DNA from 2 places in the Bradyrhizobium guangzhouense genome. Region 1 is predicted to be linked to the other one. Evidence: predicted binding sites of a transcription regulator. Region 1 holds the regulator's gene; the other holds the start of a gene.
The links. Region 1 encodes LexA, which represses DNA repair genes until DNA is damaged. Its sites were predicted from a motif close to TGTTCNNNNTGTGTTCNG; they were not measured.
Positions count from the first base shown of each region.

Region 2: a site for LexA is predicted at 2,876-2,893, ahead of XH91_RS04820 (DNA recombination protein RmuC). Genes of this name have one in related genera too.

Region 1 is NZ_CP030053.1:3,461,453-3,468,518, forward strand. It holds gene XH91_RS16725 (ComEC/Rec2 family competence protein) at 1-1,256, shown strand, start outside; gene XH91_RS38840 (hypothetical protein) at 1,345-1,779, opposite strand; gene XH91_RS16735 (hypothetical protein) at 1,971-2,174, opposite strand; gene lexA (transcriptional repressor LexA) at 2,361-3,062, opposite strand; gene XH91_RS16745 (molybdopterin molybdotransferase MoeA) at 3,239-4,450, opposite strand; gene XH91_RS16750 (hypothetical protein) at 4,628-4,843, opposite strand; gene XH91_RS16755 (HAD-IA family hydrolase) at 4,986-5,609, opposite strand; gene XH91_RS16760 (alpha-hydroxy acid oxidase) at 5,624-6,751, opposite strand; gene XH91_RS16765 (S41 family peptidase) at 7,058-7,066, shown strand, end outside.
Region 2 is NZ_CP030053.1:990,564-997,629, forward strand. It holds gene XH91_RS04810 (AmpG family muropeptide MFS transporter) at 1-1,168, opposite strand, end outside; gene XH91_RS04815 (GIY-YIG nuclease family protein) at 1,255-1,557, opposite strand; gene XH91_RS04820 (DNA recombination protein RmuC) at 1,646-2,845, opposite strand; gene def (peptide deformylase) at 3,015-3,539, shown strand; gene fmt (methionyl-tRNA formyltransferase) at 3,662-4,585, shown strand; gene truA (tRNA pseudouridine(38-40) synthase TruA) at 4,706-5,443, shown strand; gene dapE (succinyl-diaminopimelate desuccinylase) at 5,586-6,752, opposite strand; gene XH91_RS04845 (DUF805 domain-containing protein) at 6,749-7,066, opposite strand, start outside.

The DNA.
Region 1 (7,066 bases):
CACTGACCGCTTCGGCGTTCTATCTGTTGCTCTCCGGTGCCGAAGTCGCGACGCAGAGATCGTTCTTCATGACCGCGGTGGTGCTGATCGCTGTCATCGTCGATCGGCGCGCGATCACATTCCGCACCCTGGCCGTGGCGGCACTTATCGTGCTCGCGTTCGCGCCGGAAGCGCTGGTGCATCCGAGCTTCCAAATGTCGTTCGCGGCAACGCTCGGGCTCGTCGCCATGGTGCAGATCGGCATGCCGAGCCTGTTGGCCTCGCCCGATCATTCGGCGACCGCGCGCATCGCGCTGTGGGGCGGCCGCGAGATCGCGATGTTGTTCATGGCCTCGATGATCGCGGGATTTGCGACCACTCCTTACTCCGCCTTCCATTTCCACCGCGTCACACCCTATGGCGTGCTCGCCAATCTCGGCGCGATGCCGGTGGTCTCGGCGCTGGTGATGCCGGCCGGGCTGCTCGGATTGCTCGCGGCTCCCTTCGGGCTGGACGGCGTGTTCTGGTGGTTGATGGGGATCGGCATCGACTGGATGATTTTGGTCACGCGCTGGGTGGCCGCATTGCCCGGTGCGATCGGTCACGTCTGCGCCTTCGGCACAGCGCCGCTGATCGCTGCGAGCCTCGGCCTGATCCTGATGGGCCTGCTGCGCACGCCGCTGCGCTGGTCGGGAGCGGTCGTGCTCGTGGCTGCGACCATCTGGGGTCTTTCTATCAGGCAACCCGACATCCTGATCGCGGGTGACGGCCAGAACGTCGCGGTGCGAGGCAGGGACGGGCAGCTGCATCTGATCAGGACGAAGAAGGACAATTTCCTGCTGAAGGAGTGGCTTGCGGCGGACGCCGATCCGCGCGATGCGGCGAGCACTTCGCTCGGCGACGGCGTGTCGTGCGACGATGCCGGCTGCGTGACGCCGCTTGCCGACGGCCGCATGGTCGCGCTGGCGCAGCGCATCGACGCGCTGGCCGATGATTGCAGTCGCGCGGCCCTGGTGGTGACGGCAAGGCCTGCGCCGCCGGATTGTGGTGCGATGCTGGTCGACCGGCCGCGTCTGGTGAGCCAGGGCGCGCTGGCGCTGACACGCCGCGGCGATGGGTTTGCGGTTCAGTCGGTGAGGGCACGGGGCGCAAACCGCCCCTGGTCGCCGGCGGCGGCCGGCGATGGAGATTTTGAACGGACCCTCGTGCCACGGTCGGCGACTCCGCGCGCGAAGGACGCAACACCGTCCGAGGCCGACCTTCAGGCCGAGGACTAAGGCCTGATCCGCAAAAGTGTGTAGCGGTTTCCCGGCGCGACAAACGCGAAAACGCGCTTACGCGGAGGTCATGCCCAAGGATGACGGCTCAGCCGATCGGAAGGCGCGGGGGCGTCGGACTGATGTCGGCAGTCACTTGCGGCTTGTGCTCGCGCTCACCGAGCGGCTGGGCCACCGGCAGTTGCAGCACGGTCGCGCGCTGGCCTTCGACGAGCTGGGTCACCAGGACGTATTTGCCATCCGGGAATTCGATCGCGTCGTGATGACGATCGGGAATGTGCGGATCGACCTTGCCGAACTTGCCGACGCGCGAATTGATGGTGCGCGTCCAGATCCAGCGGTTGTCGTAGCGGACGTTGTCGGCGAAGGCGAGCTCCGTCCCCGGCAGCAGGCAGACCGCGACCGACATGTCGGCTTCGGAGGCGAAGCCGCGCGTCGAGGTGCCGCGGAACGTTGTCGTGACGATCGTCTCGCCGACTTCTGCGGGACGCGTCGCGACGGCATGCAGGCTATAGTCACACATCGGGTGCTCCTCATCAGCGATAGAGCACCCACGCCTCTTCTGAGGCGCAGGCCTCTATCAGAGTGGAAGCCTGCGATCATATGCGATGTTGGGGGCAAATCTGCGGCTTGAGTCTGCAGGCTGCCATCACAATATCTTTTTCAGGCACGCGAGGAACAAAGCCTGCTCCCGTGCATTCGCGAGCCTCTCCGTTAGCGGCCGGCAGGTGCCGACCAGCCCGAATATGGCCAGGCTGGCTGCGCCGGCTGCTCGACGGCGTTGCGGGCATTGCGGAGTTGCCCGCTCGTCGCCTGGGGCGCCTTGCGAATGTGATGCTGCGGCTGCGCAGCGAAGGCTTGCGACGGTGACGTTGCGATCAGTGCCATCGTGGCGGTGATCAAAAAGAACTTGCGCATGGCGGTCTCCTCGGTCTCGCAAAGGCGCAACGAAGCGATGCGTGCTTCGTTGTGGCGTGCCGGGGATGTAGCGCGGGAGAGGGGGCCGGATAATCTGTGCAGAACCAGAAAGACTATCCAGCCGGAGCGGACAACCGCCCGCTCCAATCATGAAGGCACGCTCGCCAGCGGCGGCGCGCGACGGGTTCAGTATTTCCGGTACAGCCCGATCAGCTTGCCCTGGATCTTGACCCGGTTGGGCGGCAGGATCCGGACCTCGTAGGCGGCGTTTGCCGGCTCGAGCGCAATCGAGGCGCCACGGCGGCGGAAGCGTTTGAGCGTTGCTTCCTCGTCGTCGATCAACGCCACCACGATATCGCCGGTGTCGCAGCTCTCGTTGCGCTGGATCAGCGCCATGTCGCCGTCGAGAATCCCGGCATCGACCATGGAATCGCCGCGCACTTCGAGCGCGTAGTGCTCGCCCGCGCCGAGCATGTCGGGCGGGACGCTGATGGTGTGGCTGCGGGTCTGCAAGGCCTCGATCGGCGTACCGGCCGCGATCCGGCCCATCACGGGAACCGCGACGGGGCGCTCGCCTTCGTCAGCGGGCGGGCTCGACGTCGTCCGCACCTTGCCGAGATTGCCCTCGATGACGCTCGGCGTGAAGCCGCGGCGGCTGCCGGCAGCCGCCTGGAGTTCGGGCAGCTTGATCACTTCGATGGCGCGGGCGCGGTTGGGCAGGCGGCGGATGAAGCCACGTTCCTCGAGCGCGGTGATCAGGCGATGGATGCCCGACTTGGAGCGCAGGTCGAGCGCGTCCTTCATCTCGTCGAAGGAGGGCGGCACGCCGCTTTCCTTCAATCGCTCGCTGATGAACCGCAGGAGCTCGTATTGTTTGCGCGTTAACATCTCGACCAAAATCCCCCTGACGATGTCGTTCGATTCCGAGACGCTGAATTCAGCAATAAGCCGCTACATGCTCGAAACAAATCATGAACGGACACTATATGTTCGATACATGTTCCGCAACTGCTTAATTTACCGTGAACGCGACAAAGTTCGCGGAACGGTTGCGAACGGTGCGCTCACTCGGGCAATCGCAGCACCTCGCATGGCGTGCCGGCTTCGGCTTTCGGCGCGAACGGCGGACGCACGAGAAGTGCCTGTGCCGCAGCGAGATTCGCAAGCAGCGAGGAATCCTGGTGATTGACGGGAAGAGCTAGAAGCGTGCCGTCATCGCGCGTCTGCAGACGCGCACGCAGATAATCCTCGCGCTGGTCGTTGGCGCCGACGTCGCGGCCGAGCACAGCGCGTTCGCGGCGATGATGAATCACCTGACGGCCCGACAGTGCGCGAATCAGCGGCACCAGAAACAGGAAGCCGCAGACGTAGGATGACACGGGATTGCCGGGCAGGCCGATCACGCGCATTGGCCCGAGTTGCCCGTTCATCATCGGCTTGCCCGGTCGCATCGCGATCTTCCAGAACGCCATCGAGATGCCCTCGTCGGTCAGCGCCCGCTGCACCAGGTCGTGGTCACCGACAGAGGCGCCGCCGGTCGTGATCAGGATGTCGGCGCCGGATTCCCGCGCGCGGCGAATGCCTGATGTGGTGGCGGCAAGCGTGTCGGCGGCAACCCCGAGATCGATGGTGTCGGCCCCCTCGCTGCGGGCGAGGGCGTGCAGGGCGTAGCCGTTGGAATAGACGATCTGGCCGTGGCCGGGCGTCGAGCCGGGCATCACCAACTCGTCGCCGGTTGCGAGAATCGCGACCTTCGGGCGGCGGCGGACGGCAAGCTGCGGGTGGTTCATGCCGGCAGCGAGCGCAAGGTCGCGCTCGGTCAGGCGCATCCCCTTGTGCAGGAGCACCTCACCCTCGCGGAAATCGATCCCGGCGGGGCGGATGTGCCGCCCGGTGACGGCGGCTTCCTTGATCGTGATGTGCTTGCCGTCCGCGACGGTGTCTTCCTGGATCACCACCGCATCCGCGCCGGCGGGCACGACCCCGCCGGTGAAGATCCGCACGGCTTGGCCAGCGCCGACTGTTCCCGCAAATGGGCGGCCGGCTGCGACCTCGCCGATGACGGTGAGCTGCGCACCGACCTTCGCCGCATCGGCCGCGCGGACGGCATAGCCATCCATCGCCGACATGTCCTGCGGCGGCTGCGTCCGCCGCGCGGCAACGTCGCGCGCGAGCACGCGATGGAAGGCCTGATCCAGCGCGATCATTTCCTCAGCCAAAGGCTCTACACCGGCGAGCACGGCGGCAAGCGCATCGGAAACCGGCATGAGGGCCACGGTGAACTCCCGCAACAAGATCGAAGGACTCGGTCGGCAAGGTTCTAGCCGAGCGGAGAGGCCGAGGCAAAAGGGGTTATATCGCCGCGAAGCTTACGCTTGGGGCAGGGCTTGAGTCGCGACATGATCCGGAGGGCGAGGCAAACCGGTATGAGGAGCGGCAGCCTGCGCGCGGCACTACGACCGCGTTATGGGATTTCCCCTTGCCGCCTCTCCATCTTCGGCGACGTCAGGCGCCTTGGGCCCTTGATCCTTGTCCGGCAACGGATCGGCCTGGGCCTTCAGGTCGGCCGCCTTGCTCATCAGCTTGGCGGAAAGCTCGGAGTCCGAGGTGGTCTTGGCGAATTTGACGAGCAGCGAGGCCTGCTTGGTGAGGTAGGTTTTGCCCAACACGATGATAAGTCCATGTAGAATTCCCAACGGACTGATGAGTCCGGAAGCGGGCATTCGTTCCCGGAACTCTGTATAAAAATGCACAGAGCGACTTGGTTCCATGCCCGCGCGCGAAATAGTTCCGGGTCGCGGCGTCTCGCGGTCAGATCCCCAGAGCTTTCAGCGCATTCCCGACATCGGTCGGCGAGGTCACATGGACCGCGGTCAGGCCGCGGGCGCGCGCGCCTTCGATGTTCTCTGCGAGGTCGTCGAAGAACACGATCCGGCTGGCCGGCACGCCCATCGCGGCGACGACATGGTCGAACGCTTCAGCATCCGGTTTGCGCAGCCCGATGCTGGAGGACAGGTACAGCTCGCGGAAATGGCCGAGCAGGTCGGCATATTGCTTCGAGAAATAGTCTACATGCGGGCGGTTGGTGTTGGAGAAGGCATAGACCGGCATCTGTTTTGCCGCGCGGGGCAGGAGCTCCGTGATATCAGGCATTTCGCCGGCGAAGATCGCGTTCCACCCCTCCAGGAACTGGTCATCCGAAATGGAGATTCCGAGCGAAGAGCGCAGGGAGGCAAAATAGTCCTCGTCGCTGAGCTTGCCGACCTCGTGCAGCCGGTAGGCCTCGTCGCGCACATAGCGCCCGACGATGGCTTCGGGCTTGCAGCCGGCATGTCCGGCCCAGCAGGCGATCGCCCTGGAGAAATCGATGTCGAGCACGACGCGCCCGAGATCGAACAGGAGCGCATCTGCGCTGCCGGGAGAGAGCGAGGTCATTGCGTCCTTTCGGGTCAGTATCGATAGGGTTCGTGGTCGAACAGCGGGAACGCGCTGAACACGCTCGGCGCATTGGTCGCGGTGGCCGGGTGCAGACAGGATCTGTTGACCTCGGCGAACGAGGTGGCACCCAACAGACCGAGGCAGCGCAGCACCTCGTCTTCCAGCAGTTCCAGCATCCGCGTCACGCCGGTCTCGCCGGCTGCCGCCAGCGCCCAGCATTGCAGCCGGCCGATGCCGACGAGGTCGGCGCCCGCGGCGATCGCCTTGACGATATCGGTGCCGCGGCAGAAGCCGCCATCGACCATGATCTTGGCGCGGCCCTTCACCGCATCGACGATTTCCGGCAGCACATGCATGGCGCCGCGGCCGTGATCAAGCTGGCGGCCGCCATGGTTGGAGACATAGATCCACTCGACGCCGTGATCGACCGCGATCTGCGCGTCCTCGGCGGTTGCGATGCCCTTGATGATCAGGGGAATCTTGAACTTGTCCTTGATCATCTTCACGGTCCGCCACTCCAGACCCTTCTGGTAGTCGCCGCCGGTGGCGCGCAGGCGGCTCTCGCGAACGTAGCGCTTGGCGATGTCACGCTCGCGACGGCTGTAATGAGCGGTGTCGACGGTCAGGCAGAAGGCGGCATAATCGGCCTTCTGCGCACGGCTGACGACGTCGGCGACGAACGCGTCATCGCCGCGGACGTAGAGCTGGTACATGCGCAGCGCATCGGGCGCGGCTTCGGCCGTCTTTTCCAGGCCGGGCTCGGAGACGGAGCTGAGCATGTGCGACGCACCAAAAGCGCCGGCGGCGCGCGCGACGCTGGCTGCGCCATTGGGGTCGAAGATCTCGAGCGCGCCGACGGGGGCGAGCACCACAGGCAGTCGCATCTTGCGGCCGAACTGCTCGACCGAGCCGCTGACCTTGCGCATGTCGCGCAGCACACGCGGGCGGAACGCGATCTCGTCCAGCGCCATGCGGTTGCGGCGCATCGTGGTCTCGGTCTCGGCCGCGCCGACGATGTAGTCCCAGGCGTTCTGGTTGAGGTTGGAACGCGCCTTCCGGATGAATTCGTGCAGGTTCTGGAACGGCTCGTTGCTGGCGCCGAGTTCGACGTTCCGTTCCGGCCGGAGTGCTTCGTTCATTGTTATCCTCCCGAGAATTTGAAGTCTTATGCCATCGCCTATCCCGTCCGGCCCTGCAAAACCATCCTAAAATCGCATAGCTGCGAGGCGTCGTCCGGTCGACTGATTCCCGCCGGGAGCGGGGCCGGTCTACGAACGTTGCCAAATGTTTAGGTTCAGGCGAAGGATTTTTAGCGCGTACCCGCCCGCAAGGCGGGACGGCCTTGAAGAAACCTGAATGATATTGTGAGAACCGGGCTGGATCGCCACTTGCATGGCGGCTGCCAAGCCTCAAAAGAACCGCTAAGCGAAAAGGCCACCCATTCCATGCGGAAA
Region 2 (7,066 bases), 2.5 Mb from region 1:
TCGCCGTGTGCAGCGGGTTCTGGCACAGCGCGGAGAGATAGGCGACGAAGATCACGGTGCCGACGGCGCTGGTGAAATTCTCGGCGCAGATGGCGAGCGCCAGCGCCCATTGATTGGTGCCGACCACGGCGAGCCAGGAGAAGGTCAAATTGGCCAGCGCCTGCGCCACGCCGCCGATCCACAGCGATGTCGCCAGCGAATAGCGCCGCGCAACAAAACCGCCGGCAAAGCCGCCGATCAGCGTCGCGGCAAGGCCGACGCCCTTCACGATCGCAGCATAGTCGTTGCGGGTGAAGCCGAGGTCGATCACGAACGGCGCCGTCATGGTGCCGGAGAACGCGTCGGTGAACTTGAACAGCACCACGAAGGCGAGCGCCGCGATCGCATCCTTGCGCGACAGGAATTCCGAGAAGGCGCCGATCGCCGCGTGCAGCACGCGCGTGAATGCGGTCTCTTCGTGCGTTGCAGCTTCGGCCCTTTCCGATTGCTCGGGCTCGGTCGCGGCGAGCGCCGTGATCGTTCCGATCAGCACCATCGCCGCCATCACCACATAGCCCCACATCCAGGCGGAGGTGCGGGTGATGCCGGTGCTCTCGAAGCCGGAGACGATGAACAGCGCGCCCGCGGTCGAGACCAGCATGCCGATGCGGTAGGCCGCGACGTAAGCCGCCATGCCGGCCGCCTGCTCGCTCTCGGGCAGGCTCTCGACGCGGAAGGCGTCGACCACGATGTCCTGCGTCGACGACGTCGCCGCCACCAGGAGCGCGCCGAGCGCGACGTAGAACGGCGAGCGCGCCGGATCGGTCATCGCCAGCAGCAGGATCGCGACGATCAGCAGCAGCTGCGAAAACAGCAGCCAGCCGCGCCGTCGCCCGAAGGCGCGCGTGAACAGCGGCACATGCAGCGCATCCACCAGCGGCGCCCACAGGAATTTCAGCGTGTAGGGCGTTCCGACCAGCGCAAACAGCCCGATGGTCTTGAGGTCGACGCCGGCTTCGCGCATCCACACCAGCAGCGTCGAGCCCGACAGCGCCAGCGGCAGGCCGGAGGAGAAGCCGAGGAACAGCACGATCAGCACCCGCGGTTGCAGGTACACGGCGAGGCTGTCGCGCCAGGAGGTCGGAGCGGCATCAGAGCCGGCGGGCGAAGTCACGTCGGGTGCGGTCATGGGGAGGTGTTAGCAGATTCTGGGCGTCACAAGTGAGCTGTCGTCGCCCGGCTTGACCGGGCGACCCAGTATTCCAGAGGCCGCAATTATGGAGGACCTGCAATCTCAGCATAAAGATCGTTCCAATCAGGATTGTCTTTCTCGATCAGCGCGATCTTCCAGTCGCGCTTCCACTTCTTCAGCCGCTTCTCCCGTTTGATCGCGTTTTCGGGGTCATTAAATTGCTCGAAATAGACGAGCTTCACGACGCCATATTCTTTCGTGAAGCTCTCGACCAACTGCAATTTGTGTTCAGCCACGCGGCGGATGAGATCATTCGTCACGCCAATGTAGAGCGTGCCGCCGATCTTGCTGGCGAGAATGTAGACGTAGTAGGAGCGTGCGCCCATCTTCCGTCTCTGGGATACTGGATCGCCCGGTCAAGCCGGGCGACGACACCGATATTGGAGCAGCAGATTATTGCATCGCGGGCAGAATCTACTCCCCCGCCTGGAGCTTCCTCGGAAACAGCTCGCCCGCACCGGTCGCTACCAGCCTTGGGCCCTCGGGCGCGTCCGTCTTGCTGAAATCCAGCTCCTCGATCCTGCCGGCGCGCTTCTCGATCTTGTCGGCGGAGATCAGGATCTGGCGGACGTCCTCGTTGGCGTCGGCAAAGTGCTTCTGCAATTTCAGCACGCGGTCGCGCAGACGGCCCAGATCGTCACCGAGCTTGATCACTTCGGTCTGGATCTGGTCGGCGGCATCGCGCATGCGCGCGTCCTTCATGATCTGCTGCATCACCTGGATGGCGAGCATCAGGAGCGAGGGCGACACCAGCACGACGCGGGCGCGATAGGCCTTCTGGATCACGTCGTCGAAGCCGTCATGGATCTCGGCGTAGACCGATTCCGACGGCACGAACATCAGCGCCATCTCCTGGGTCTCGCCGGTGACGAGATATTTTTCCGCGATGTCGCTGACATGCTTCATCACGTCGCCGCGCAGCCGTTGCGTGGCGAGGCGCTTCTCCTCGTCGGTGCGGGCATCGTGCAGCGCGGTCATCGCCTCCAGCGGGAATTTCGCGTCGATGCAGAGCGGGCGCTGGTCGGGCAGGAAGACCACGCAGTCGGGCCGTTTTCCGGTCGAGAGCGTGAACTGGAATTCGTAGGAACCCTTCGGCAGGCCGTCCTGGACGATCGCCTCCATCCGCGCCTGGCCGAAGGCCCCGCGCGACTGCTTGTTGGCGAGCACGTCGCGCAAGGTCGTGACCTGGGTGGTGAGGTCGGTGAGGTTCTTGTGCGCGCTGTCGATGATGCCGAGGCGCTCGTGCAGCGCGCGCAGGCTCTCCATGGTGTTGCGGGTCGAATGTTCCATGGACTGGCCGACCCGGTGGGTCACCGAATCCAGCCGCTCGTTGACCGCCCGCGCCATCTCGGCCTGGCGGCCGGCCAGCGTCTGGGTCATGGCATCGACCCGGCCGGAAGCTTCGCTCTGCGCATGCAGCACCTGGGCGAGGCGCTCTTCCAGCTCGTCGGCCCGGATCGCACTCGCCATCGCGAGTTCCGCGCCGCGCCGCCCCGAGCGCGCGATCACGACGGCAATCACGACGAGCAGGATAAGGACGAGGGCGCCGAAGCCGATCAGCGCATCGATTCCGCGCACCGGCCAGTCGCCCAGCATGATAATGATCTCGTTCATGTTGCCCTTCTAGCCGATTCGCAGGCCTGAGCGAACGAAGAGAGAACGATGGGGCTAACGGCCCCCTCATTTTTATGGTTAACGAAAGCTGAAGTTTTATGGTTAGCAGAACGTTAACGCGTTCCCGGCCGCATTGACCCGATGTCGCGCGCGGCTTAAATCGCCCGCCATGGCCCTCAGAGAAATCATCATCCTGCCCGACAAGCAGTTGCGTCTGGTCTCCAAGCCGATCGAGAAGGTCACGCCGGAGATCCGCAAGCTTGCCGACGACATGTTCGAAACCATGTACGACGCGCCCGGCATTGGCCTCGCAGCGATCCAGATCGCGCAGCCGCTGCGGCTGATCACCATGGACCTCGCCAAGCCCAACCAGGACGGCGAGACCAAGCCGGAGCCGCGCGTCTTCATCAATCCGGAGATCGTCGCCTCGTCCGAGGAGCTGTCCGTCTACGAGGAAGGCTGCCTTTCGATCCCCGAATATTACGAGGAGGTCGAACGCCCGGCGAAGGTGCGCGTGCGCTTCACCGATCTCGACGGCAAGGTGCACGAGGAGGATGCCGAAGGCCTCTACGCCACCTGCATCCAGCACGAGATCGACCATCTCAACGGCGTGTTGTTCGTCGACTATCTGTCGAAGCTCAAGCGCGACCGCGTCATCAAGAAGTTCGAGAAAGCCGCCAAGCGCGCGGAGTAAGGCCCTCCGTCGTTCCGGGGCGATGCGCAGCATCGAACCCGGAACCTCGAGATTCCGGGTTCGGTTGTTCGAGCCGCCCCGGAATGACCGTCAGTGGATTGCGTCGTTCGCAGGTTTTTCTCATGCCCCTCCGCCTGATCTTCATGGGCACGCCCGATTTCTCCGTGCCGACGCTGCTCGAGCTGGTCGCGCATGGTCACGAGATCGTGGCCGTCTACACCCGCGCGCCGAAGCCGGGCGGGCGGCGTGGCCTGCAATTGCAGCCAACGCCGGTTGAAGAGGCCGCGCGAAAACTCGGCGTGCCCGTGCTGACGCCGAAGACGTTGAAAACGCCGGAAGCGCTGGATGAGTTTCGCGCATTCGATGCCGATGCCGCCGTCGTCGTCGCCTATGGCATGATCCTGCCGCAGGCGATCCTCGATGCGCCGAAGCTCGGCTGCTACAATTTGCATGCCTCCCTGCTGCCGCGCTGGCGCGGCGCGGCGCCCATCAACCGCGCGATCATGGCGGGTGATGCCGAGAGCGGCGTGATGGTGATGAAGATGGATGTCGGCCTGGACACCGGCGACGTCGCCATGGCCGAGCGGCTACCGATCACCGACAACATGACCGCGGTCGACCTGCACGATCGCCTCTCCCGCCTCGGCGCCGATTTGATGGTGCGCGCGATGGCCGCGCTCGACCGCGGCGGGCTCCAGCTCAGGAAGCAGAGCGAGGACGGCGTCACCTACGCGGCCAAGATCGACAAGGCCGAGGCGCGGATCGACTGGAGCAAGCCCGCGCATGCGGTGCTGCGCCATATCCACGGCCTGTCGCCGTTCCCCGGCGCCTGGGCCGAGTTCGAGAACGCGCGCGTGAAAATCCTGCGCTGCGAGCTTGCGAGGGGCTCGGGTGCGCCGGGCGCGGTGCTCGACGAGCAGCTCACCATCGCCTGCGGCGAGGGCGCAATTCGCATCCTCGAGCTTCAGCGCGAGGGCAAGGGCCGAATGCAGGCCGCGGACTTCCTGCGCGGCGTGCCCGTGAGGGCCGGCGCCAAATTCAACTGACGCTGTCATACCCCGCGAAGGCGGGGTATCCAGTACGCCGAGGCTTCTCGGTCGAACGGATAGGCTGCGGAGTACTGGATCGCCTGCTCAAGGCGGGCGATGACAGCGAAACTGGAAAAGATGCCCCGCTACAAGCTCACCATCGAATATGACGGCGCGCCGTTCTTCGGCTGGCAGATCCAGGACACGCTGCCTTCGGTGCAGGGCGCGCTGGAAGCGGCGGTGAAGGCGATGACCGGCGTCGATTTGCGCGTGCATGGGGCCGGCCGCACCGATGCCGGCGTGCACGCGCGCGGCCAGGTGGCGCATGTCGATGTCGAGAAGCAGTTTCCGCCCGGCCGTTTCCGCGACGGGTTGAACGCGCATCTGCGTCCGCATCCGATCGCGGTGCTCGAGGCCGAAATCGTCCCTGACACGTTCGAGGCACGCTTTTCGGCCATCAAGCGCCACTACCGCTACCGCGTCATCAACACCCGCGCCAATCTCGCGCTCGACGTCGGCCACGCCTGGCGCGTGCCGCGCCGGCTCGACAGCGACGCGATGCATGCGGCCGCCCAGCGCCTGCTCGGCAAGCACGATTTCACGACGTTTCGCGATACCGAGTGCCAGGCGAAATCGCCGGAGAAGACGCTCGACCAGCTCGACGTCACGCGCGACGGTCGCGAGATCATCATCGTCACCTCGGCGCGTTCGTTCCTGCACAGCCAGGTGCGTTCGATGGTGGGTTCGCTGGTCTGGGTCGGCGAAGGCCGCTGGACCGCGGACGATCTCTCCGCAGCGCTCGCCGCCCGCAACCGCGCGGCGTGCGGCATCGTCGCGCCGCCGGAGGGGCTGTATCTGATGAAGGTGGATTATTGAGGCGCTCGCCGCTGTCATGCCCGGCTTGACCGGGGCATCCAGTACGCTGAGGCCTCTCGATTCCATCACTGCCGTCTCGGAGTACTGGATCGCCCGATCAAGTCGGGCGATGACAGCGGAGCAAGAGCGAGGCGACAACGAGCTACCCAAAATACCGCGTCAGTATCCCGCGATAGACCTGCGTCAGCTTCTCCAGATCCACCACCGGCACGCGCTCATTCACCTGGTGCATGGTCTGGCCGACCAGTCCGAACTCGATCACCGGGCAATAGCTCGAGATGAAGCGCGCGTCCGACGTGCCGCCTGATGTCGACAGCTCCGGCTTGCGGCCCGTCACTTCCTCGATGGCGGAGACGGCGAGATCGGTGAACGGACCGGGCTTGGTGACGAACACGTTGGAGTTCGACGGCTCCCAGACGATGCGGGCCTTGATGCGGTTGCCACAGGCTTTGGCGAGACGCGTCTCGACCAGTTCGCGCAAGGATGCCTGTGTATGATTGTCGTTGTAGCGGATGTTGAACCGGGCGCGGGCCTCGCCGGGGATGACGTTGAAAGCCTTGTTGCCGACGTCGACCGAGACGAATTCGAGATTGGAGGCCTGGAACTGCGCGCTGCCATGGTCGAGCGGCTCGTCCGAGATCGCAACGATCAGGCGCGAGATGTCAGGTACCGGATTGGAGGCGCGGTGCGGATAGGCGACATGGCCCTGCACGCCGTCGACGACGAGCGTGCCGGACTGCGAGCCCCGGCGCCCGACCTTGATGGTGTCGCCGAGCGTCTCGACATTGGAGGGCTCGCCCAGCACGCAATGATCGAATTTCTCGCCGCGCTCGGCGGCCCATTTCAACAGCTTGATGGTGCCGTTGATGGAGACGTCTTCCTCGTCGCCGGTGATCAGGAACGAGATCGACCCTTTACCATCCGTACGCGCCTTGCCGCCGTTCGCGGCGAGATGCTCCAGCACGGCTGCGACCGAGCAGGCGATGCCGCCCTTCATGTCGACCGCGCCGCGGCCGTGCAGGAAACCGTCCTTGACCTCGCCGGAGAACGCGCCGACGCTCCAGGCGCTCTCGTCGCCTGCTGGCACCACGTCGGTGTGGCCGGCGAAGGTAATGTGCGGGCCTTCGGTGCCGATCCGCGCATAGAGATTGTCGACGTCGGCGGTGCCGTCCTCGCTGAAGGTCACGCGGTGGCAGGTGAAACCGGCTGCATCAAGCGCTTTCTCGAGCACGCCGAGCGCGCCGGCGTCTTCAGGAGTGACTGAGGGGCAGCGGATGAGGTCGCGGGCAATGGAGAGAGCATCGGTCATGCCTCCGGCTTAACACGCCATCGCGGCGGCGGGCCAGCCTTCTGCGGGGACATTTCGAGCTCCCCCTGCTGATCCCAACCCGGCTTACCTGCAGGCGAGACGTAGAGCGGATCGGCGCCGAAGCGGTTGGTCTTTCTCGAGCCGCGGAAGAACAGCAGTTCAATCCCGCCCCAGGTCGCGAGCACGAACGAGATCAGGGCCAGCATGAAGCCGAGGTAGTCGTTGCCGATCCGGTCCATGAACTGGTTGATGAGCCCGGGGAGGACGAAAAAGGGCAGCGCCCACCAGGCGCTCTTGTCGCGGTCATGCAACCG